DNA from 3 places in the Sodalis sp. C49 genome. Region 3 is predicted to be linked to each of the others. Evidence: predicted binding sites of a transcription regulator. Region 3 holds the regulator's gene; each other region holds the start of a gene.

Region 1 (8,074 bases), 460 kb from region 3:
CTTATTAAACTTGTCATTTCTGTTTCCCATATAAATGTCACAAATCAAACTGTGTAATACCTGAGATAAATGTCCTGCGTAGCTATCGGCAAATTTTTCCGCTTCTTTAGGTTATTTTCCGCGGAATGAGCGAATGGACAGTAAAAATATCGATGCGGAGTGGTGCGGCGGCGGTAGGGCGGTTGTTGTGGAAATTATGGGGATTCGCTCATGCCACCCTGTGCTTTGCGTGATGGCGTTAAGCCCAAATTTTGTCTTTTGCCCGTGCTGATATGCGGATGCCTGAAAAAAATAGTGCAACTGTCCAAGAGATGATGATGACTCAATCTTGACGGGTAATGCCTCGGCTTACCGATTGCAAATGAACGTTGGGAAATAATTACCGCTATTTTTTTAATAAAATAACAGGGCATCTATTTTTCGCCTGCCGCATGGCGGAAATAGAATAGCCGCTTTCACAAAAGAGCGAAAAAATAAACCGGGTGGATGTCACGTCGCCTACCCGACCGCATTGGCCTGGGATTTCCCCACCTCCGGCAAGAGTAGCTATACTAAAAGCCTATGGGTAACAAACAGGAGGATGCAGATGACTATTCATAAACACGGACAGGCACATTGGGAAGGCGATATCAAGCAGGGTAAGGGCACCATCTCCACGGAAAGCGGCGCCTTAAGCCAGCAACCCTATGGCTTCAATACCCGCTTTGAAGGCAAACCCGGCACCAATCCCGAAGAGCTTATCGGCGCCGCCCACTCGGCCTGTTTTTCCATGGCGCTATCCTTGATGCTGGGCGAGAAGGGATATACTGCGCAGAGTATTGATACCAAAGCCGATGTTTCCCTTGATAAGGTGGGCGGCGGCTACGGCATCACTAAAATCGCCCTGGACAGCAGCGTGGTAGTGCCAGGGATCGATAAACAGGAATTTGACGCCATTATCCAGCAGGCAAAAGAAAACTGCCCGGTGTCCAAGGTCCTAAAGGCTGACATTACGCTGACCTACCAGTTAAAAAACTGAATCGGCAGCACGACCTGATCCGCACCCCGTCTATCAGGGCGGGGTTTGCGCCACCGCTTTACCACGCAGTGGGTTTCCCCTCCCTACGCCGCATACCGCGTTTCGCCGCGCCGCCAAACCCCTTGCTCTTCCTTTACTCGCCTGAAGGCAAGTACCCGGATGCGCTGGTTTAATGTGATATTCATCACAAAAATCATGCTATGCTTACCGGTCTTTCCGTAAGGAAACTATCACGACGAGGTATGGGTATGATTACCGGTATGCGTATAGCGACCGTGCTGCAAATGATCCTGAATATCGGCCTGCTGTTCCTGGCGGCGATCCTGATCGTTTTTATGGGTAAGGAAACCGTTCTTCTGGCCAGGGTGTTGCTGGTAAACGGCGAACTGGCGTCTTACTACCAGATGATTGAAGGCATCGTCATTTATTTTCTGTATTTTGAGTTTATCGCCCTGATTGTGAAGTATTTCCAGTCCGGGTATCACTTTCCGCTGCGCTACTTTGTCTATATCGGCATCACGGCGATTATCCGCCTGATTATCGTCGATCATAAAGATCCGCAGGACACGCTGTATTATTCGGCCGCCATATTAATCCTGGTGGTAACGCTGTGGCTGGTCAACAGTAACCGGCTTAAGCGCGAATAGCCCCGTCAGTGATGCGGACTGCCCATGATTAGCGCTTCCCCCAAGCCTGGCGATCGTCGCCTGGATGAAAACGTGCCGGCGCCGGACATCATCCGGCCTGCTTTTACATGATAAAAACGCGCCATGGCGCATTGGTGGGCGAGGGTAGGGCAAGGAGCCTTCAGTAATAGGCCGCTAAGCATTGCAAAATCCCCTTGCCGCTATTGGCCAATGACGGATATCCCTGCAATAATTTGTCAATAACATCATGATTAAGCTCAGGCAAGCCGGCGTGCTTTAGATAGTTACTTAAATGCATTATAACCAATGAAATATAAAATTTTTTATTGATCGATGCGGCATTAAATACCGTATTTGCGCATTCCAACGTCAGATAAAAATTTTCCCCCGTAAAATTTTTCTTAGGGAATATCAGTTTATACATTTTTTGCTTTTTATTTGGCTCACAATAATAAGATGCATAGAAATTATTACCTAATATAGGATAATGCATATTTATTTGGTCCATCAGTTTTAACGGGATATCGTTAAATTCATTATCATCTTTATCTGTGACAGTTGTAATGGACAGCCTGCCGGATGCCGCGTGAAAGTTTAAAGCAGGGTTATCACTATCATCGATAAGGGTGGTATTTTTGAGCAGTTCTATCGTCCCGCTATCGCCGTCGAGCAAAATCGGCAGATAAAGGTGTTTTTCATGCGGCAGCAAAACGCTTATATCATAATATTTTTTATGCAGTTCTTGTTTTAAACATTCATATGAACGACAGGCGAAACCTGGGTTTCCCTTGCCGGGGGTATTATCACCATCGGCGAAGTTTGGTTTATGGATTTTTGCCGGGGGACCTTCCTGGTGGCGGAGTATGGGGCTGCGCATTGCGGTAAAGGGCCGCGGGACATTGGTTACGCTTAAGCCGAATGCCGGATTGAACGGCCCGGCTTGCCGAGCGGCGGCGACATCATTTATGGCGGTATCGGAGGAAGAGGATGTTGAATTGATATTGTTCATGCGCCCGCCGTTGAGTTTCACCTGATAAAAAGAGTGTGGGTATAATAAATCACCGGTGTCTTTGATAAAGCGCTTAATCAGTACAGAGATTGAACGCTATTCTTTGAAATTTTGTAGGAGATTGCCCCGGAGGACTTGCCAGGCGTGTTGATTAGGCGGTAGCGACGTTGGTGTGGCCGCGCGCAGGCGGGTTTGCCCTTGCGCTCAATCAAGGCCGATATAATAGCGGCGATATTGCGTGGGCGTGGTTTTCAGCCGCCGTAAAAAGGCGCGCCGCAGAATATCCACGCTGGAAAAACCGCAGGCGGCGGCGATTTCCTTCGGCGCCAGACGGCTGGATTCAAGCAGGTCGCGCGCTTTGGCCACCCGCTCCTGCTCCAGCCAGCGCGCCGGCGCCACTCCCAGCGCCTCCTGGAAGAGACGCGTAAAATGCCGGGTACTGAGCTGCATATGATCGGCCAGGGTTTTCACCTTTTTCACCTCATCGAGATGGGCGACGGCCCAGCGCTGCATATCCTGCAAGGACGATCTGCCGGCCAGCGAGGCGCGGCCGCTGCGGCTGAAATGCCCTTGGCCGACCGGGCGGGTGAAAAACATCACCAGGTTGGCGGCGATCGCCAGCGCCACCTCGCGGCCCAGATCCTCTTCCACCATCCGCAGCGCCAGATCCAGACCGGACGTTACGCCCGCCGCCGTGCGCAGCGGGCCGTCGCAGATATAGATTTCATCGCCATTGACCCGCACGCCGGGGTAGCGGCGCGCCAGTTCCCCGCATACCGCCCAATGGGTGGTGACCCGGAAGCCATCCATTAATCCGGTAGCCGCCAGCACCAGCGCGCCGGTGCATACCGAGCCATAACGCTGGCTTTGCCGGCAGCAGGCCGCCAGCGCCGCCAGGCTGTGCGCATCCAGATTAACGCCCGCCGCCGCCGGCGCGCCCGCCACCAGGAAGCTATCCAGCGGCCCGGTAAGCGTCTCCCGCAACGACAGGTCGGGGACGATTTTTACTCCCGAGGATGAGGTAACGATCTGCTGATCCAGCCCCATGACCCGCATACGGTAAACCACGCGCCCCAGGATGGCGTTCGCCTCGGCAAACACGTCCAGCGGCCCGGAAATATCCAGTAGCTGCGCGCCGGGCAGCGCGAGGCAGACTATTTCTTTACGCATATCCTATTCCGTACCTCAATGGGTTATTGCATGGCACCGGTCAGCGTTTTGTCTCAAATCGTCGTAATACGGTGATTGAAGACACTGAGCATGAGCCATTACCCTGGTCAGGTCAATTAACCGGAGGTAATCACCATGGCTTTCAGCATCAACGGTATCAGCGTGCCCGACAGCAAAATGGCGCGCGAAGCAACGGAGCTGGTGCGCGACACCGAATCCGATCTGCTGTTTCATCATTCCAGCCGCACCTATTATTGGGGGGCGCTGGCCGGGCGGCAGCGCGGCCTTCGCGTCGATCAAGAATTGTTGTATATCGGCTGCCTGTTCCACGACATGGGGCTGACACGGGAGCACTGCAGCTGCGATAAGCGTTTTGAGGTGGACGGCGCCGATGCGGCGCGCGATTTCCTGCGCCGGTACGGTGTCGGCCAGGCGGATATCGATAAGGTCTGGACCGCCATCGCCCTGCATACCACGCCGGGGGTGCCGGAGTTTATGGCGCCGGAAATCGCCCTGGTCACCGCCGGCGTGGAGATGGATGTACTGGGCATTAACTATGCGTCCTACCCGGAAGACGTGCGGGAACAGGTGGTGGCCGAGCATCCGCGCACGCCGGCGTTTAAAGAAGACATTATCCAGGCGTTTTATGACGGCATTAAGCATAAGCCGGACACCACCTTCGGCAATGTTAAAGCCGATGTGATTGCCGATAAGGAACCGGGTTTTATGCCCGGCGACTTTTGCGCGCTTATCCGCGCGTCGCGCTGGAAAGGGTAACCGCCGCGCAAGGCGGCGAGTTGATCAGCGGCTTTGCGTCAGTTTTGCCATAAACGCCAGGCTGTGGTGCCACGAATCCGCCGAGGCGTGGGCATTGGCGGCGGGCGTGCCGCCGGCGGCCATGATAATGCCCGATACCGCATGGGGCTTATCGATAACCGTGGCCGGCACATACGGCGTGGCAATGGCGTGGCCGGCGTCGGGATAATCCAGGTGCTGAACGGGGTAAGGATAGGCGTGATCGTTAAGCGTCCTGGTCACATGGCGGCAGTAGTCGGTGGACGGCCAGAATCCATCGTCGCCGCCGGAAATCAACAGCACCGGGCAGCGCATATTTTCCACCCGGATGCGCGCGGCTTCCACCGCGGCGGTATTCCGCTGGGCGTGGACAAACGCCGCCGCCTGGCGCCGCGGCTGCGGGGCGTTGTCGATTTCGCGCCAGCATGCCTGCGCGTCGTTTCCATGCCAGACAATCGGCAGCGGCTTGCCCTGGTAAACCCAGCAGGGCGCGAAGCGGCTTTCACCCGGGCGTCCCGCCGCCAGTACGCCGTGCGTTACCGAACTGGGAACATAGGCGATCACGGCGGACACCCGTTCGGGAAAGGTGGCGGCCAGCAGCAGGGATAATTCCCCGCCGCGCGACTGCCCGCTGACCGCGACAAAACCCTTGCGCGGCCGCAGCCGCTCGTGTACCCAGGCCAGGGCGTCGGCGAAATATTCCAGCGGCGTGGCGGAGATATGCGACGGCAGGCCCGGCGCGCCGAAGTACCCCAATGCCAGCGCCGCATAGCCGCGGGAAGCCCATAACGCGGCGCGCTGATGATTGATGCCGCCGCCGGATCCGTTGAGGTAGATAACCACCGGATGCGGCCCCGGCGTGCCAGGCGTATAGAGCGCGCCCACCAGGCCCTGCTCTTCAATCGGCCGATAGGCGACGTTATCGGCGCTAAACTGTTGCACCATTTGCGCGTCGGCATGGACAGGTGCGGCATCCACCCCGGCGGAGCGTCCCGTTGCGCGCAGATGCACGGTGACCGGCGCGATAACCGCCGGATGACCGGCGGCGCCGGTCGGCGGGGAAACCTGCCGCTGCGACCACAGTAATCCCTGGCCGTCTACGCCCCGGTAATCACCGGCAACCGGCGCATCATGCTGCAAATCCACCGTGCCGTCATCCGCCGCGATAAATTGCGCGTAACTGCGCCAGGCCGCGCCATCGCCGGTGCGGGATGTGGCTTCAATCTCAACCGTGGCGCCGGGGCGCAGGCCATGGAGACGGATGCGGCGCGGTTCATCCACCAAGGCGATGGCCGGGGTAACGGTCAGTGTCAGCGGCATCATCAATTCTCCTCCATTTTGGCCACGCGGGCCTGTTGCTGTACGGCCTGTTTATCGAAATGATTAATATCGCCGACCAGCGCGTTGGTGAAAATCTTATCCAGCGGTACGCTGGCCACGTCCAACTCACCGGCGTCATGCATCAAGGCGACATAGCGGGCAATGGCGTCGATATCGTATCGTCCCGGCACCACCGGCTGACCCTCAGGTGTGTAAAGGGTGCGTTTTAACCGGCGTTCCAACAGGAATACCGCGTCTTTCAGCCTGGCCTGGTAGACCTCGGCGCCCGGTTTTAATTCCGGCTGCGCCTGCCAGAATGTCTGGACGCAGAAGCCGGGATTGGCCTCACACGCCAGTGTGGCCTTGGTGATGGCGCGGCCAAAACCCACCAGCATGGCGCGGCGATCGCGCAGGGTATCGTTATGGGCGATAAAGCCATTGCCCACCATCGCGGAAAATTCGGCCGGATAGGACAACCGGCGGATTTTAGTGCCGCTTTGCTCCAGCATGTCGTGCCAGCTCTGGTTAAAGTTCAGCGCGTCGACGCGGCCTTCCTTTAACGCCAGGAAGCCGGCGCCGAGCGCGCCGGTGGCCACGATCTGCACGTCTTTATCCGGATTCAGTCCCTGGTTGGCCAGCACGGCGCGGGTTTGCGGAATCGAAGCCCAGGTCAGGGCGCCGACGCCGATTTTTTTCCCTTTCAGGTCGGCCAGGGTCTTGATGGGCGAACTGTCCAATACCGCCAGCTCCATGCCGCCGGAAGGCCGGGCGTTATAGAAAAACTGTACCGGCAAGGGTTGTTTGCCGGGGGCATAGGACGCCAGCACCGGCTCCGGCATCGGAAAGCCGATATCGATTTTTTTGCTGTTAACCTGCGGCAGCAGGGCGCCGGCGCCCTGGAAAACGATGGTTTTCACCGCCAGGTTTTCCGCGCGGAAGTAACCCAGCTTATCGGCGGCGCTATAAATACTGCCGTCGACCACGGTTTGGGGAATATTCAATCCCACGATAATCTGTTCTTCAGCCTGGGCCGCCGCACTTAGCGCCAGGCAAAAAAAAGTGCTGAATAAATAACCACGTTGTGTCATGAAATAGCGAGCCTCGTTAATGTCATCAAACCTGGGGTTAGCGCACCGTGCGGGTATCATCGGCCCGGGGTGTTTCCCAAAAAACCAGGCGCCGGTGCAGCCAGCGCACGCTTTGCGCCCCGATAAGCCCTATCACCGCCAGCAGGAATACGCCGGCAAACATCGTGCTGACGTTTAAATTCGCCGCGGCGGCGCCAATCATGTAACCGAGCCCGGCTTCCGACGACACCAGTTCGCCCACCACGGCGCCAATCAGCGCCAGCGCAATGCCTATCTGCAGACCGGCAAAAATATCCCCGGCCACCGACGGCAGCTTAACGTGGCGGAAGATATACCAGCGGGAGGCGGAAAAGGCCCGGCAGGCGTCAATCAGGTCGGCATCTACCCGCTTAAATCCCACCAGAGTATTGATAAACAGCGGGAAAAAGCATAACAGCACCACCAGCACCACCTTGGAGGCGATGCCGAAACCAAACCAGACCAGGATCAGCGGCGCCAGGGCCACTTTAGGCGTGGATTGGATAGCCACCAGCAGCGGGTAAACGAATTTCTCGAAGGTGGCGGATTCCGCCAGCGCGGCGCCGGCGATCAGGGCAAAGCCGCTGCCCAGCGCATACCCGATAAGCGTGGCCGACAGGGTATAGCCGATATGCTTCCAGATAACGCCCTGGCGGAACAGATCCAGCAGGGTGGTCCACACCGCGGTGGGGGCGGGTAAAATATATTCCGGAATATTCAGCAGGCTGACGGCCAGTTGCCATGCCAGCAACAATACCGTAAGCGTTATCAGCGGATAAATCACCGATAGGATCCGGTTCATTGCGCGTGCTCCATAAAATGCCGGCGCAGGTGCCGGCATGCCTCGCTGAACGGGGGCGAGGAGAGGGTCTCAGGCGATCGGGGCCGCGGCAGGGTTATCCGGTAGTCTTCGATAAGGGTTCCCGGGCGGGCGGACATGACCAGGACCCGGTCCGACAGGAACACCGCCTCCGGGATGCTATGGGTAATAAACAGCACGGATTTCCGG
Region 2 (8,074 bases), 2.5 Mb from region 3:
GGTTGACAACGAGAACGGCAGCGGCGGCGCCTCGGCTTCCCGCTTATCCTGATACAGGGTTACGCGCGCCGGCTGGCCGGCGATACGGGTAACCACATGATCGGCCAGGGCGCGATGCAGCAGGCGTCCTTCCTCGTCCTGATAGGATTCGCAGGCCTCGCTGGGCACCCACAGGGCGACAAAGCGTTCTTGTGACGGTGTCACAATATGCGCCTTAACCTCAAAAAAGGTTTTCGGCACAAAGTTCTCGATTTCCTCATCGCGCTTGACCACCAGCCCCAGCACCGGCGTCTGCACGCGACCCACGGATAATACGCCTTGATAGCCGGCGTTGCGGCCCAGGAGGGTATAAGCGCGGGTCATATTGATGCCGTAAAGCCAATCGGCGCGGGCGCGCGCCAGCGCGGAAACGCACAGCGGAATAAATTCGCGGTTTTCGCGCAGACGGGAAATAGCCTTGCTGACCGCCTGCGGATTGAGATCGTTGACCAGACAGCGTTTGGCATTGCGACGTTTATCCCCGCTCAGCGCCAGATAATCCAGCACCTCATCCACCAGCAGTTGGCCCTCGCGGTCCGGATCGCCGGCGTGGATCACTTCCGCGGCGTCGGCCAGCAGCTTTTTCACCACATTTAGCTGTTTTTGCACCGATGGCCGCGGCTGCAGCCGCCATTTTTGCGGCACGATAGGTAAATCGGCCAGCGACCAGCGGGCATAGCGGCTGTCATACGCGTCGGGCTGCGCCTGCTCAAGCAGATGACCGATACACCAGGTCACCACATGGTCCGGTCCGCAGGCTATATAGCCGTCTCCCCGGCGGTGGGGCTGCGGCAGGACATCGGCAATCGCCCGGGCCAGGCTGGGTTTTTCAGCAATAAAAAGCTGCATCGCGCACCCTCTATTTTACTCTTACACAGGCCGCCAGGGCCGGATCTACGGGCATCAGGATACCACTGTTGGCCAGGCCGCGCCACGCGCCGCCGGCGCGCGGCGCGGGCACATCGCGCAACGCCGGCCCGCCGGGAACGGCTAGAAGTGACGCACGAACGGCTCCGTATCCGGCGCCAGGATAGTGGTGGAGGCTTTCAACTGCGGGGTACCCAAATACAAAAAGCCGACGATCTCATCCTGTTCACGGCAGCCGAACGCCTGTTTCACGGCCGGCGCCGTCGCCCACAGGCCGGTGCGCCAGATGCCGTTGAAGCCTTGCGCCAGGGCGGCCATCTGCATCGCCTGCACTGCGCATCCCGCCGAAATGACCTGCTCCCATCGTGGAACTTTGGTCTGGGTATCGCACCAGGCCAGTACGGCGATAATCATCGGCGCCCTGAACGGCGCCTGCCGGGCTTTTTCCACGCCCTTTTCGTCCAGCCCGGCCTCAAGTGCCGACTGGTGCAGCAGTTCGCTAAAACGCGTACGCCCTTCCCCGTCGATGATGACAAAGCGCCACGGCTGCAGCGCGCCATGATCCGGGGCGCGCATGCCGGCGCGGATAATATTATCCAGGACGTCGCCGGCGGGCGCCGGCTCGGCAAGTCGTGACGCCGAACGCCGGTTTAACAAAAGTTCTAATGCATCCATTACCTTACTCCTGATGGTGGGCACGACCGCTACGGTAACATATGCCCTTGGTTGGAAACAGTATGACGCTTTTTAAGCGGATTTTTTCTTATCTTTAATGCTGACTTTTAGCGGGGGGATCTTTAGGATACCTGACAACACACTCTCATCGGCATTGTGACGACTATTCAGCCATCGTAACGTTGATGGTTAAACGTTGCTGAGTTGATTTTAGATTATGATTCCTGCACACGTAGTTTTTATGGAGCACACATGCGCACATTGTGGCGAATAATATCCGGCCCCTTCAGATGGTGCTGGCGTTTGTTAAATTTCATCCGCGAATTTATCCTGAACCTGTTTCTTATTTTCATTATTGTCGTCTGCGTAGGTATTTACCTGCAATTGCACCGGTCGGCGCCGGAGCCGGGCAAAGGCGCCCTACTGGTGGATCTTACCGGGGTGGTGGTCGAAAAGCCGTCGGTCAATAATAAATTACGGCAAATCGGCCGTGAATTACTGGGCGCATCCAGTAACCGTTTGCAGGAAAACTCATTGTTTGACGTGGTGGATATGCTGCGCCAGGCAAAATCCGATGGCAACATTACCGGCCTGGTGCTTTCGCTGAAGGATTTCGCCGGCGCGGACCAGGCCTCGCTGCAGTATATCGGTAAGGCGCTGCGCGAATTCCGCGACTCCGGCAAGCCGATCTATGCCGCCGGCGACAGCTACAACCAGGCGCAGTACTACCTGGCCAGCTTCGCCAATAAAATCTACCTTACGCCCCAGGGCGCGGTGGATCTTCATGGTCTGGCCACCAATAATCTGTATTACAAATCACTGCTGGATAAATTGAAGGTCAATACCCATATTTTCCGGGTCGGCACCTATAAATCCGCCGTGGAGCCGTTCCTGCGCGATGATATGTCCCCCGCCGCCCGTGACGCCGACAGCCGCTGGCTCGGCCAGTTATGGCAGCACTATGTAGATACCGTGGCCGCAAACCGCCAGATCACGTCTGATCAGCTGTTCCCCGGCGCCCAGGCGATGGTGGCCGGCCTGCGGTCCGTCGACGGCGATACGGCGCAGTTCGCGCTGGCGAATAAGTGGGTCGATACCGTGGCCTCCCGTGTGGCGGCATCGAAGCGGAAATGACCAAGGCCTTTGGCTGGAACAAGCAAAAAAACGCGTTTAACGCCGTCAGTATTTATGATTACCAGACGCCGCGGCAACCGCAAAAAGGCGGCCAGATTGCGGTGATTTTCGCCAACGGCGCCATTATCGACGGCCCGGAAACCCCGGGGTCGGTCGGCGGCGACACGACCGCCGGCCAGATCCGCGACGCCAGGCTGGATCCCGATGTCAAGGCCATCGTCTTGCGGGTTAACAGTCCCGGCGGTAGCGTCAGCGCCTCCGAGATGATCCGTTCCGAGCTCGAGGCGGCGCGCGGCGCGGGTAAACCGGTGGTGGTTTCCATGGGCGGCATGGCCGCATCCGGCGGTTACTGGATTTCCACCCCGGCCAACTACATCATCGCCAGTCCCAGCACCCTCACCGGCTCGATCGGTATTTTCGGCGTTATCAACACCTTCGAGGATTCCCTGGGCAGCATAGGCGTCCATACCGATGGCGTCGCCACCTCGCCATTGGCCGATCTGTCGATGACCAAGGCGCTGCCGCCGGAATTTTCGCAGATGATGCAGCTCAACATCGAGAACGGCTACAAGAACTTTATTACGCTTGTGGGCAAGGCGCGGAACAAATCTCCCGAGGAGGTCGATAAGATTGCCCAGGGTCATGTCTGGGTCGGCAGCGATGCCAAGACCAACGGCCTGGTCGATCAGTTGGGGGATTTTGACGACGCGGTGGCGAAAGCGGCCGAACTGGCGAAATTACAGCAATACTACCTGAACTGGTATCTGGATGAGCCGAGCCTGCTTGATATGGTCATGTCGCAAACCAGCGCCGCGGTTTATGCGCATCTGCCCGTCATGATCCAGGCGTTCCTGCCGGCGCCGGCCGCGCAGGTTTCCGCCCTGTTTTCCACCCAGGCCAACGCGTTTCCGAAATTGAACGACCCCCAGAACCGTTACGCCTATTGCCTTACCTGCGGTGACGTCCAATAACCTGGCCGCCCCAACCGATACCAGCCCCGTCCGGGGCTGGTGTTATTGCCTGCAGGACGTATAATTAGCGTATTATCCCGTCAACGCCTGTCCCTTCATGTCAAAAAAATCCATTTATGTTGCGTATACCGGCGGCACCATTGGTATGCAACGTTCCGAAAACGGTTATATCCCGGTCTCGGGGCATCTGCAGCGTCAGCTGGCCCTGATGCCGGAATTCTATCGCCCGGAAATGCCCGATTTCACCGTGCATGAATACACGCCGCTGATCGACTCCTCCGATATGACGCCCGACGATTGGCAACATATCGCCCAGGATGTCGCGGAAAATTATCATCGCTATGATGGGTTTGTTATTTTACACGGCACGGACACCATGGCGTTCACCGCCTCCGCGCTGTCGTTTATGCTGGAAAACCTGAATAAGCCGGTGATCGTCACCGGATCGCAGATCCCGCTGGAGGAACTGCGATCCGACGGCCAGACCAATCTGCTCAACGCGCTGTACCTGGCGGCCAACTATCCCGTGAATGAAGTCAGCCTGTTTTTTAACAATAAGATGTTTCGCGGCAACCGCGCCACCAAAGCCCACGCCGACGGTTTCGACGCGTTTGCCTCACCCAATTTGCCGCCGCTGCTGGAAGCGGGCATCCATATACGCCGCATGGCCTCCCCGCTGCCGCCCGGGGGCGACGGCGTGCTTATCAGTCATCCGATCACGCCGCAGCCGGTCGGGGTGGTCACGCTTTATCCCGGCATTTCCGCCGATGTGGTGGGCAATTTTTTACGCCAGCCGGTGAAAGCGCTGATCCTGCGCTCCTACGGCGTGGGCAACGCCCCGCAGCACCCGGCGCTGCTGGATGAATTGCGCCAGGCGGTGGCGCGCGGAAGCATCGTGGTCAACCTGACCCAATGTTTTTCCGGCCGGGTCGATATGGGCGGCTACGCTACCGGCAACGCCCTGGCGCGGGCCGGCGTTATCAGCGGATTTGATATGACCGTCGAGGCCACCCTGACCAAACTGCACTTTTTATTGAGCCAGTCGCTGCCGGCCGCCGATATTTGCCGTCTGATGCAGCAAAACCTGCGCGGGGAGTTAACCGTTAAAGAGTGAACGGGAGAGATCTATGAACAGCGCCTTACTGTTGATCGATTTACAAAATGATTTTTGCCCGGGCGGCGCGCTGGCGGTCGCCGAGGGAGACGCGGTGATAAGCGTCGCCAACCAGGCGATGGCCTTTTGCCGCCGGTCGGGTTTCCCGGTGGCGGCCTCGCTGGACTGGCATCCACGCCAGCACGGCAGTTTTGCGGTCAACGCCGGCGCCCGGGTGGGCGATACCGGCATGCTGGACGGTCTCAGCCAGGTATGGTGGCCGGTGCACTGCGTACAGGATACCCCCGGGGCGCAGTTGCACCCGCAGTTGCATCAGCAATGGATTGATAAGAAGATCCTCAAGGGCCGCCAGCCCGAGATAGACAGCTACAGCGCGTTTTTTGATAACGGCCATCGCCAGCAGACCGAGCTGGATGACTGGCTGCGCGCGCTGGATATCACCCATCTGACGGTGATGGGGCTGGCGACCGACTATTGCGTAAAGTTCACCGTGCTTGACGCGCTGTCGCTGGGCTATCGCACCGACGTGCTCACCGAAGGATGCCGCGGCGTCAACCTGGACGCCGGCGACAGCCAAAGGGCGCTGGAGGAAATGCGCCGCCACGGCGCCAGGCTGGTGACCCTGGATGAGATGATGCGCGGCGTCTGAGCGCGAAGCGGCGCCGGCGAAGGATAGGCGTTTCCCGGCATGGTGACGCGGCAGCGCCTGCCGGGGTGGCCGCGCTATTCGGGCTTGATACGCGCCACCGGTCGCCCGGTCAGTTCCTCAAGCAGCTCGCGCTTGCTTTTCATCACGATTTGCCCGTCGGTGCCGATGCTCATATGCTCCGGCTGATGATTATGACGGGCCTGCCACAGCATCACCATTTGCAGGCAGTTATCCTTTTGTTCGGCGGTCAGGGGAACGCCGTCGGGCCATTTGCCCAGTTCCACCGCCGTTTTCAGGCGCTGGTAGATGTCAGGCGTCAGGTTAGCCAGTAGCGCATCAACGTCCACGATTTATTCCTTATCATAAGAATAATTAGCTGAATCGATAAAGCTTGCCTCCGCCGGCAGCGATACGCGCGGGTGTGTTACGTGCGAATCAGCCGTCGATTTCTTCGCCATTTTCCTGGTCCTTAAAACGCAGCGAAGCGGAGTTAACGCAAAAACGGGCGCCGCCGGGCTGCGGCCCGTCCGGGAATACGTGCCCAAGATGGGCATCGCAATTGCCGCAGCGGATCTCCACGCGATGCATACCATGGGAGTTGTCGTCCAGATAACGGATGGCGGACTCGTTAACCGGCTCGTAAAAACTCGGCCAGCCGCAGCCGGAGTCATATTTGGTTGCAGAAAAAAACAGCGGCGCGTTGCAGCACAGGCAGTGGTACTGGCCGGTGCGCTTATTTTCCAGCAACTTACCGCTATAAGGCGGCTCGGTGCCCCGCTCCTGCGTGACGTGGCGCTGCATATCGGTCAGATGGTCGGGGACGATGCGATCGGGATCATTTTTAGCCATACGTGCGATTCTCAGGCGGTGAATGAATGATAAGGGTTTTGAACCGGCTTATTATAACAAATAATTAACAACACCGGGATGATTTTTAGCTTAAACTAGAGGGCGAGAAACGACGTGAGCGGTAAGTGTGATGCATGTCACATTTAGCTGCCAGGTGCAGTTTAAATGGCGGGCTACGGCCCCCATCTTATTCGTAGCTGTGCGGGCGGCGGAACGGACAATTTACGTTCAAATGGTGTGATTACGTTTGATTTGCAGCAATAATTGACACGATTCCGCTTGACGCTGCGCGAGGTTTTTGTAAGTTTACAAGTAACCTTTTATTCACTAATAATTAGCTGGTGGAATATATGACTATCAAAGTAGGTATCAACGGTTTTGGCCGTATCGGCCGTATTGTTTTCCGTGCTGCGCAGGAACGTGACGATGTCGAAATCGTCGCCATCAATGACCTGTTAGACGCCGACTATATGGCTTACATGCTGAAGTATGATTCAACTCACGGTCGTTTCGACGGTACCGTGGAAGTGAAAGACGGCCATCTGGTTGTAAACGGCAAAACCATCCGTGTTACCGCTGAGAGAGATCCGGCTAACCTGAAATGGGGTGACGTTGGCGTTGACGTGGTTGCAGAAGCCACCGGCATCTTCCTGACCGACGAAACCGCCCGCAAGCACATCACCGCCGGCGCTAAGAAAGTGGTCCTGACGGGCCCTTCCAAGGACAATACCCCGATGTTCGTCATGGGCGTGAACCATAAATCCTATGATGGCCAGGATATCGTGTCCAACGCTTCCTGTACCACCAACTGCCTGGCGCCGCTGGCCAAAGTCCTTAACGATAAATTCGGTATCGTTGAAGCGCTGATGACCACCGTACACGCCACCACCGCAACGCAGAAAACCGTCGACGGCCCGTCCCATAAAGACTGGCGCGGCGGCCGCGGCGCGTCCCAGAACATCATTCCGTCCTCAACCGGCGCCGCCAAGGCCGTGGGTAAAGTTATCCCCGAGCTGAACGGTAAACTGACCGGCATGTCCTTCCGTGTTCCGACCCCGAACGTTTCCGTTGTCGATTTAACCGCGCGCATTGAAAAAAGCGCAACGTATGAAGAAATCTGCGCAGCGATGAAAGCAGCGTCCGAAGGCGAACTGAAAGGCGTAATGGGCTACACCGATGAAGACGTGGTTTCCACCGATTTCAACGGCGAAAAACTGACGTCGGTATTTGACGCCAAAGCCGGCATCGCGCTGAACAAGAATTTTGTAAAATTGGTAGCCTGGTACGATAACGAAACGGGTTATTCCAATAAAGTACTGGATCTGATTTCCCATATCGCCAAGTAATCATTGTCGATAAAGAACGGCTTATGGGGCGACAGCAATGTCGCCCTTTTTATTTGATTCCAATGCTTAACTTCACAAGGCTCATGTATGCATAACTCTGTTTTTGCGTTACCCGTCAAAGAGCAGCTCTCATCCTCCATCAGCTTGCGTCAGATGGATGAACTGCCGGTTATCGTCATCGATCATCCGCGCGTCAAGGCGGCGGTTACCCTGCAGGGCGCCCATTTGGTGGCCTGGCAGCCCGCAGGCGAAGAACCGGTGCTGTGGTTAAGCGACAGCAGCGAATTCAAGGATGGCGTGGCCATTCGCGGTGGCGTGCCCGTCTGCTGGCCCTGGTTCGGCAAGGTAGCCAGTCCCAACCATGGTTTTGCGCGTATCCTGCCCTGGCATCTCGACGTCCATCAGGAAAACGATCAGCAGGTCACTCTGT
Region 3 (8,074 bases):
CAGTTCCACGTTTTGGCGGCTCCCCGTAAAATAACGCGTATGAAGCTACCAGTGCGCACGGGGATGTACAAGGCATAACAGGTGAAATTTACTCAACACCTTGATTTATTGACTATCGGGACACAATATCGTGATTATTCCCTGGGAACAAATCGATCCTGACACGCTCTATAACCTGATCGAGTCCTTTGTACTGCGTGAGGGCACCGATTATGGCGAGCAGGAGAAATCACTGGCGCAAAAGGTCGAGGATGTAAAACGCCAGTTGATAAGCGGCGAGGCGGTGGTGGTCTGGTCGGAACTGCATGAAAATATCAATATCATGCCGCGCGGCCGGTTTAATGACCAGGCCGGAGATACGCCGGGCGAATAGCGAAGCCCCTGGCCCCTAAGCGCTAAATATGCTAACACTCACTTCTGGGCCTTGATGCCGGGCGCACTTCTTCACGCCGCAATTCAACCAAGCGTAGGGTTACCATGTCGACAAAACACCCCATTATTGCCGTTACCGGTTCCAGCGGTGCGGGCACCACCACCACCAGCCTGGCGTTTCGTAAAATATTCCAGCAGTTGAATATCCACGCCGCCGAACTGGAGGGTGACAGCTTTCATCACTTTACCCGGCCGGAAATGGATATGGCGATCCGCAAGGCGCGGGATTTAGGGCGCCATATCAGCTACTTTGGTCCGGACGCCAATAACTTTGGCCTGCTGGAGCATACGTTTCATCAGTATGGCGATACCGGCCGCGGCCAGTCGCGTAAATATCTGCATACGTATGACGAGGCGGTGCCGTATAACCAGATCCCCGGTACCTTTACGCCCTGGCAGGCGTTGCCGGAACCGACGGACGTGTTATTTTACGAGGGGCTGCACGGCGGCGTGGTAACCGATAGCCATGACGTGGCGAAGCACGTGGATTTGCTGGTGGGCGTGGTGCCCATCGTCAACCTGGAGTGGATCCAGAAACTGGTGCGCGATACCGGCGAGCGGGGGCATTCGCGCGAGGCGGTGATGGATTCGGTGGTGAGGTCGATGGAGGATTATATTAACTACATCACGCCGCAGTTTTCCCGCACCCATATCAATTTCCAGCGGGTGCCGACCGTCGATACGTCGAACCCTTTCGCCGCCAAGGCGATTCCCTCACTTGACGAAAGTTTTGTCGTTATTCATTTCCGTAGCCTGGCGCATATCGACCTGCCTTACCTGCTGGCGATGCTGCAAGGCTCCTTTATTTCCAATATTAATACGCTGGTGGTGCCCGGGGGCAAGATGGGGCTGGCGATGGAGCTGATAATGGGGCCGCTGGTACAGCAGTTGCTGGAAGGAAAGGAAATTAAGTAAACTCGAGGCCTCGGGTGGGAACACTACGCCCGATTCGGCCCCATCGGCATGCTTTCCCTTGAACACGCCAGGATTCGCTGCGGTGTTGGCGGGCCTAGCATACCGTGGGGCGCTCGGTCGGGCGGGAACACCACGCCCGATTCGACCCCATCGGCATGCTCTCCCTTAAACACGCCAGGATTCGCTGCGGTGTTGGCGGGCCTACCATACCGTGGGGCACTCGGTCGGGCGGGAACACCACGCCCGATTCGACCCCATCGGCATGCTCTCCCTTGAACACGCCGGGTTTGAGTGCGGTGTTGGCGGGCCTACCATACCGTGGGGCGCTCGGTCGGGCGGGAACACCACGCCCGATTCGGCCCCATCGGCATGCTTTCCCTTGAACACGCCAGGATTCGCTGCGGTGTTGGCGGGCATACCGTGCCATGGGGCGCTCGGTCGGGCAGAGAAACCATGCCCGATTCGACCCCATTGGCGCGCTCTCCCTTGAACACGCCGGGTTTGAGCGCGGTGTTGGCGGGCATACCGGGCCATGGGGCGCTCGGTCGGGCAGAGAAACCATGCCCGATTCGACCCCATTGGCGCGCTCTCCCTTGAACACGCCGGGTTGGAGTGCGGTGTTGGCGGGCCGGTTAGGCGGCTGGGGCGTGGTGTTCGTCGCGCACTTCAAAGCTGTGGGTCATATTGACCGACGCGCCGAGCATCAGTGAGACCGAGCAGTATTTTTCCGCCGATAGCGTCACCGCCCGCTCCACCGCCTTGTCGGTCAGCCCGGCGCCGGTGACGATAAAATGCAGGTTGATATGGGTAAACAGGCGCGGCGCCTCGTCGCGGCGCTCGGAGGTGAGTTTGACCTCGCAGTCCCGGACGTCCTGCCGCGCTTTGTGTAAAATCGATACCACATCAATGGCGCTGCAGCCGCCGACCGACATCAATACCATTTCCATTGGGCTGGGCGCTTTTTCGCCCGCGTTCCCATCCATCAAAACCTGGTGGCCCGAGGCGGATTCGCCCATGAAAGACAACCCTTCTACCCATTTGACCCGTGCCTGCATTATGATACTCCTGATGAAAAGCTTTCCAGCAGACTACATTTTTGTTGGAAAACTGGCAATGTTACTGAACATACTTCATGCTGAAGCAAGACAACAGAAGACACTGCTTCAAACCTATGCTAAAAACAAGGCTGGATCGGCCTCATGATAATGAAAGGGCAAGAGATCGATCGGAACATCACATTACCAGACCCTAATAAGTTCCCTTACGTCGCTCCGTTTAAACGCGGAGTCAGAGTGAATAATACAAGCGCCGTAACAGGGAATACGATGTCCCGAACCTGGGATAGCGATGACAAAAGAGGATAACAGCGAATGGTTCTCGGCAAACCGCAAACAGACCCGACTCTCGAATGGTTCCTGTCTCATTGCCATATTCATAAGTATCCATCGAAGAGTACACTTATACATCAGGGTGAAAAGGCTGAAACGCTTTACTACATCGTTAAGGGCGCCGTGGCGGTGCTGATTAAGGATGAAGAAGGCAAAGAGATGATTCTCTCCTATCTTAACCAGGGAGATTTCATCGGTGAGCTCGGCCTATTCGAGGAAGGTCAGGAACGCAGTGCCTGGGTACGGGCGAAAACCGCCTGTGAAGTCGCCGAGATTTCGTATAAAAAATTCCGGCAGCTGATTCAGGTGAATCCGGATATCCTGATGCGCCTGTCGGCGCAAATGGCCAGTCGTTTACAGGTAACGTCGGAAAAAGTCGGCAACCTGGCATTCCTGGACGTTACCGGACGCATAGCGCAAACCCTGTTGAACCTGGCGAAACAACCCGACGCCATGACCCACCCCGACGGCATGCAGATAAAAATCACCCGTCAGGAAATCGGCCAGATTGTCGGCTGTTCCCGCGAGACGGTAGGACGTATTCTTAAAATGCTCGAAGATCAAAATCTTATATCCGCGCACGGTAAAACCATTGTTGTTTACGGCACGCGCTGATAGCCCCGTTATACAGGCGTGGTGCTTCGTACCACGCTTTTTTTGCTGACAGTATGTGGCGCCGGTTAATCTACCACCCTGAAGTAAACTATGCCCTGCGGCAAACCATCGTGCTATGCCTGCCGGTGGCCGCCGGCCTGTTATTCGGCAGCTTGCAAAACGGCCTGCTGTTTTCGTTGGTCCCTGCCTGCTGCAATATCGCCGGCCTCGATACCCTGCATAAACGGTTTTTCAAGCGACTGGCCGTCGGCGGCGTGCTGTTCGCGCTGAGCAGCGTGCTGATCCAGGTGCTGTTGGCCGTGCCGGTGCCGTTGCCCTTGGTGATGCTCGGCCTGGCGCTGCTGTTCGGCGTTACCGGTGAAATCAGCCCGCTGCACGGCCGTTTATTGCCCGCCGCGCTTATCGCCGCCATCTTTACCCTGGGGCTGGCCGGCAATGTGCCGCCCGCCGTGCCGCCGCTGCTGTATATTGCCGGCACCGCCTGGTACGGGCTGTTCAACGCCCTGTGGTTCCGGTTGTGGAAGGAGCAGCCGATGCGGGAATCGCTTAGCCTGCTGTATCGGGAGCTGGCGGATTATATCGAGGCGAAATATACCCTGCTGACACAGCATACCGATCCGGAAACCGCCCTGCCGCCGCTGTTTGCCCGCCAGCAGGCGGTGATTGATCTGATTGCCCAGGTATACCAGCAGCTTTATATGCTGTCGGCCAATGATCAGCTGCAGTACAAACGCCTGCTGCGTTCTTTCCAGGTGGCGCTGGATTTGCAGGAGCATATCGCCGTCAGCCTGCACCAGCCGGACGAAGTACAAAAACTGGTGGCGCAAAGCCACGCCGAGGCGGTTATCCGCTATAACGCCCGGCTGATTGCCGCGCGGTTGCGGGTACTGGCGGATGATATTCTCTATCACCGGCAGCCGGGGCGTTTTAACATGGCCACCGCGCTGTCGGCCCTGGAAAAAATTGCCGACCGGCATCCGGATAATCCGGTCGGACAGTTTTGTTATTACCATTTCAGCCGTATCGCCCGGCTGCTGCGTACCCAGCGCCCGCTTTACCGCCGCGACCTGATGGCCGACAACCAGCAGCGGCTGTCGTTTTGGCATGCGCTGGTCAGCTACTGTTCCTTTAAATCCATGGCGCTGCGCAGCGCGGCAAGGCTTGGGATTATGCTGGCCATCGGCAGCAGCCTGGGGCTGGTATTGGATCTCCCCAAACCCTACTGGATTTTAATGACGGTGATGTTTGTCAGCCAGAACGGCTATAACGCCACCCGGGTGCGGATCCAGCATCGGGCCCTGGGCACGTTGGCGGGGTTGGTGATTGCCGCCGGCACGCTGCAATTCAGGCTGAGCGACGGCACGGTATTGCTGTGCATGTTGTTCCTGACGCTGGCGTCTTACCTGGTGTTGCGCAAAAATTACGGCCTGGCGATGATCGGCATGACGGTGACCGCGGTGTATACGTTGCAGCTACTGTCGCTGAACGGCGCGCATTTCCTGGTGCCCAGGCTGGTGGATACGCTGATCGGCTGTATGCTGGCGTTCGGCGGCATGCTGTGGTTATGGCCGCAGTGGCAAAGCGGTATGCTGCGCAAAAACGCCCATCTGGCGCTGGAGCGGGACCAGGACGCGCTGCGACTGCTGCTGCAACCCGCCCCCGAGCCGGCGGCGCTGGCCTACGCGCGCATGAAGGTCAACCAGGCGCACAACGCGCTGTTTACGTCGCTTAGCCAGGCGATGCGGGAGCCGGCGTTTAATTCGCGCTATCTGACCGATATGCGTTTATGGGTGACCCATAGCCAGTTCATCGTCGAGCACATCAATGCCATGACCATCCTGGCGCGGGATCACTACATGCTGACGCCGACGCTGGCGCAAAAGTACCTGGCCTCTTGCGAGGTGGCGCTGCAGCGCTGCCAGCAACGGCTGGAATATGACGGCCCAAGCTCAGACAGCCCGGTGATGGACGCCGCCGGCGAAACGCCGGAGCTGCCCGGCACCCTGATGGAACGCCATCTGCGGCGTATTCTGTTCCATCTGGGCGTGATGCATACGATTTCATCGGTAGCCTGGCGCCAGCGGCCGCAGCACGGCAACTGGCTGGCGCGCCGGTTAAGCCATTAGTCTCCCGCCGCGCGCCTTAGGGTTTGGCGGCGATAACCTGCGCCACCGCCTGTTCAAACCGGGCCATGCCCTGTTCGATATCGGCGAACTCCACCACCAGCGACGGCGCGAAACGGATGACGTCCGGACCGGCGTTGAGGATCATCAGGCCCTGCGCGGCGCTGGCGTGCAGGAACTCGCGCGCCCGGCCATGGAACTGCGGCCGCAGTTCGGCGCCCAGCAGCAGGCCCATGCCGCGCACATCCGAAAATACCTGATATTTGTCGTCAATCGCCTGGAGCGCGCTGACGAAACGATCGTGCCTTTCGTTAATGCCCGCCAGGACTTCCGGCTGGTTAATCACATCCAGCGCCGCCTCGGATACCGCGCAGGCCAGGGGATTGCCGCCATAGGTGGTGCCGTGGGTGCCCACTTTCATCACCGAGGCGATCTCTTCCGTAGTCAGCATGGCGCTGATGGGGAAACCGCCGCCCAGCGCCTTGGCGGTGGTCAGAATATCCGGCGTTACGCCATAGTGCATATAGGTAAACAGCTTGCCGGTGCGCCCCATGCCGCACTGCACTTCGTCCATCACCAGCAGCGCCTGATTTTGGTCGCACAGATCGCGCAGGCCCTGCAGGAATTCCGGCGTGGCGGGCATAATGCCCCCTTCACCCTGAATCGGCTCCACCACCACGGCGCAGGTATGATCATCCATCACCGCCTTGACGGCCGCCAGATCGTTAAAAGGCACATGGACGATATCCGCCGGTTTTGGCCCGAAGCCGTCGGAATATTTTGGTTGCCCGCCCACGGTAACGGTAAACAGCGTGCGGCCGTGGAACGCGTTATGAAAAGCGATGATTTTGGTTTTATAGGGGCTGTGGCGGGTAATGGCGTAGTGACGCGCCAGCTTAAACGCCGCTTCATTGGCCTCGCCGCCCGAGTTGGCAAAAAACACCCGGTCGGCAAAGGTGGCGTTAATCAGCTTGCGCGCCAGGCGCAGCGCCGGTTCGTTGGTAAAGACGTTGCTGGTGTGCCATAGGGTTTCGCCCTGGGCTTTCAGCGCCGCGACCAGCGCCGGGTGGCAATGTCCCAGCGCAGTGACGGCAATGCCGCCGGAGAAATCAATATATTCCTTTCCGTCCTGGTCCCATACCCGGCTGCCCTTGCCCCGGACCGGAATAAACTGCGCCGGTGCATAAACCGGCAGAATAACCTGGTCGAAAGTTTCCCGCGTTACTGCGCTATTATCTGTATTCATATGTAATTACCCGGTCCGCAACAAATCAAGAAGTGATATTATAGTCATAAAATATGAATAAAAAATCACTCCAGTGCAATCGTTTTATCACTATCAGAGCGAAAAAAAGCCGCTGCCCGTGGCCTTGTCCGTTAATGCTATATCAACATGCCGATCGGCTAACACGCAAGAAAGTTCGCCAGGAGTTGATGCCCCTGCTCGCTGAGCACGCTTTCAGGATGAAACTGTACACCTTCAAGCGGCAGGGTTCGATGACGGATGCCCATAATTTCATCCCGCGCGCCGTCGCGCAGACTCCAGGCGGTCGCCTCCAGGCAATCGGGCAAGCCGGCGCGGTCGATCACCAGGGAATGGTAGCGGGTGACCGTCAGCGGCAGGGCCAGCCCGGCGAAGACGCCGCGGCCGTCATGGGTAATGGCGGAGGTTTTGCCGTGCATCACCTGGTTTGCGCGCACGATGCGGGCGCCGAAAGCCTGCGCAATGGCCTGATGACCCAGACAGACGCCGAGTATAGGTATCCTGCCGGCAAAATGACGAATGGCCGCCAATGAAATGCCGGCCTCGTCGGGGGTGCCGGGACCCGGGGAAATCACCAGTTGCCGCGGGGCCATGCGCTCGATATCGGCCAGTTGCAACCGGTCGTGGCGCCATACCTCTACCTGCGCGCCCAGCTCGCAAAAATATTGGTACAGGTTGTAGGTAAAGGAGTCATAGTTATCGATAAGCAGCAACATCGCCGGTATATCCTACTGGTAAATAGATTTTTATTGAATAACAACAGGATGCATTTTAGATAGCGGCCCGTGCCCCGCCAGCCACACAGGATAGCGTCCTTTGCCTGGACAGGAGATCAGGACCTGTGTGATATTCACCCGACGCCCGCCCGCAGGCTACCGGCCATATTGTCATATCGTCAGGGATAAAAAAACAACGCATGCACCGTTATAAGCCGCTGAAAATACTGCTGCCTTACCTGTGGCCCAAGAATAACCCTAAGCTGCGCTACTATCTGGTGGCGGCGCTGCTGTTTATGATCGTGGCCAAGGTCGGCACGTCGCTGGTGCCGCTGGCCTATAAAGCCATCGTCGACCGGCTGGGCGGCGACCAGGCGCGGCTGCTGGCCGTGCCCATCGGGCTTATCCTCGCCTACGGTCTGGCGCGGGTCTGCGCATCGTTATTTGATGAACTGCGCAACGTGATGTTTATCTATGTCAGCCAAAACGCCACCCGGCTGCTGGGCCTGCGCGTTTTCCGCCAGCTGCATGCCCTAAGCCTGCGTTTTCATCTGGAACGGCGCACCGGCGGGTTGTCCCTGTCCATCGAGCGGGGAACCCAGGCGGTCTCGACGGTGCTGT

Evidence for each region. The regulator CRP, encoded in region 3, controls carbon source genes, mostly activating them, when cyclic AMP is high. The targets are predictions, from matches to a motif close to ATGTGANNNNNNTCACAT.
Region 1: a site for CRP is predicted at 1,191-1,208, ahead of psiE (phosphate-starvation-inducible protein PsiE). Genes of this name have one in related genera too.
Region 2: a site for CRP is predicted at 6,424-6,441, ahead of msrB (peptide-methionine (R)-S-oxide reductase MsrB). Genes of this name have one in related genera too.

What each region holds. Positions count from the first base shown of each region.
Region 1 is NZ_CP163303.1:4,648,660-4,656,733, forward strand. Features, by position in the region: gene ABUK12_RS21015 (methyl-accepting chemotaxis protein) at 1-17, opposite strand, end outside; gene ABUK12_RS21020 (OsmC family protein) at 587-1,018, shown strand; gene psiE (phosphate-starvation-inducible protein PsiE) at 1,267-1,665, shown strand; gene ABUK12_RS21030 (hypothetical protein) at 1,826-2,674, opposite strand; gene ABUK12_RS21035 (GlxA family transcriptional regulator) at 2,879-3,844, opposite strand; gene ABUK12_RS21040 (HD domain-containing protein) at 3,980-4,621, shown strand; gene ABUK12_RS21045 (acyl-CoA thioester hydrolase/BAAT C-terminal domain-containing protein) at 4,646-5,962, opposite strand; gene ABUK12_RS21050 (ABC transporter substrate-binding protein) at 5,962-7,047, opposite strand; gene ABUK12_RS21055 (ABC transporter permease) at 7,085-7,867, opposite strand; gene ABUK12_RS21060 (ABC transporter ATP-binding protein) at 7,864-8,074, opposite strand, start outside.
Region 2 is NZ_CP163303.1:1,152,421-1,160,494, forward strand. Features, by position in the region: gene ABUK12_RS05080 (DNA topoisomerase III) at 1-888, opposite strand, end outside; gene ABUK12_RS05085 (NAD(P)H nitroreductase) at 1,030-1,581, opposite strand; partial or broken gene sppA (signal peptide peptidase SppA) at 1,834-3,686, shown strand; gene ansA (asparaginase) at 3,784-4,800, shown strand; gene pncA (bifunctional nicotinamidase/pyrazinamidase) at 4,814-5,449, shown strand; gene ABUK12_RS05105 (YeaC family protein) at 5,524-5,796, opposite strand; gene msrB (peptide-methionine (R)-S-oxide reductase MsrB) at 5,885-6,298, opposite strand; gene gapA (glyceraldehyde-3-phosphate dehydrogenase) at 6,649-7,644, shown strand; gene ABUK12_RS05120 (D-hexose-6-phosphate mutarotase) at 7,732-8,074, shown strand, end outside.
Region 3 is NZ_CP163303.1:4,186,321-4,194,394, reverse strand. Features, by position in the region: gene ABUK12_RS18790 (LysE family translocator) at 1-9, opposite strand, end outside; gene ABUK12_RS18785 (YheU family protein) at 131-373, shown strand; gene ABUK12_RS18780 (phosphoribulokinase) at 478-1,347, shown strand; gene ABUK12_RS18775 (OsmC family protein) at 1,980-2,402, opposite strand; gene ABUK12_RS18770 (hypothetical protein) at 2,362-2,550, shown strand; gene crp (cAMP-activated global transcriptional regulator CRP) at 2,718-3,350, shown strand; gene ABUK12_RS18760 (YccS/YhfK family putative transporter) at 3,404-5,476, shown strand; gene ABUK12_RS18755 (bifunctional acetylornithine/succinyldiaminopimelate transaminase) at 5,493-6,719, opposite strand; gene ABUK12_RS18750 (aminodeoxychorismate synthase component II) at 6,878-7,453, opposite strand; gene ABUK12_RS18745 (ABCB family ABC transporter ATP-binding protein/permease) at 7,654-8,074, shown strand, end outside.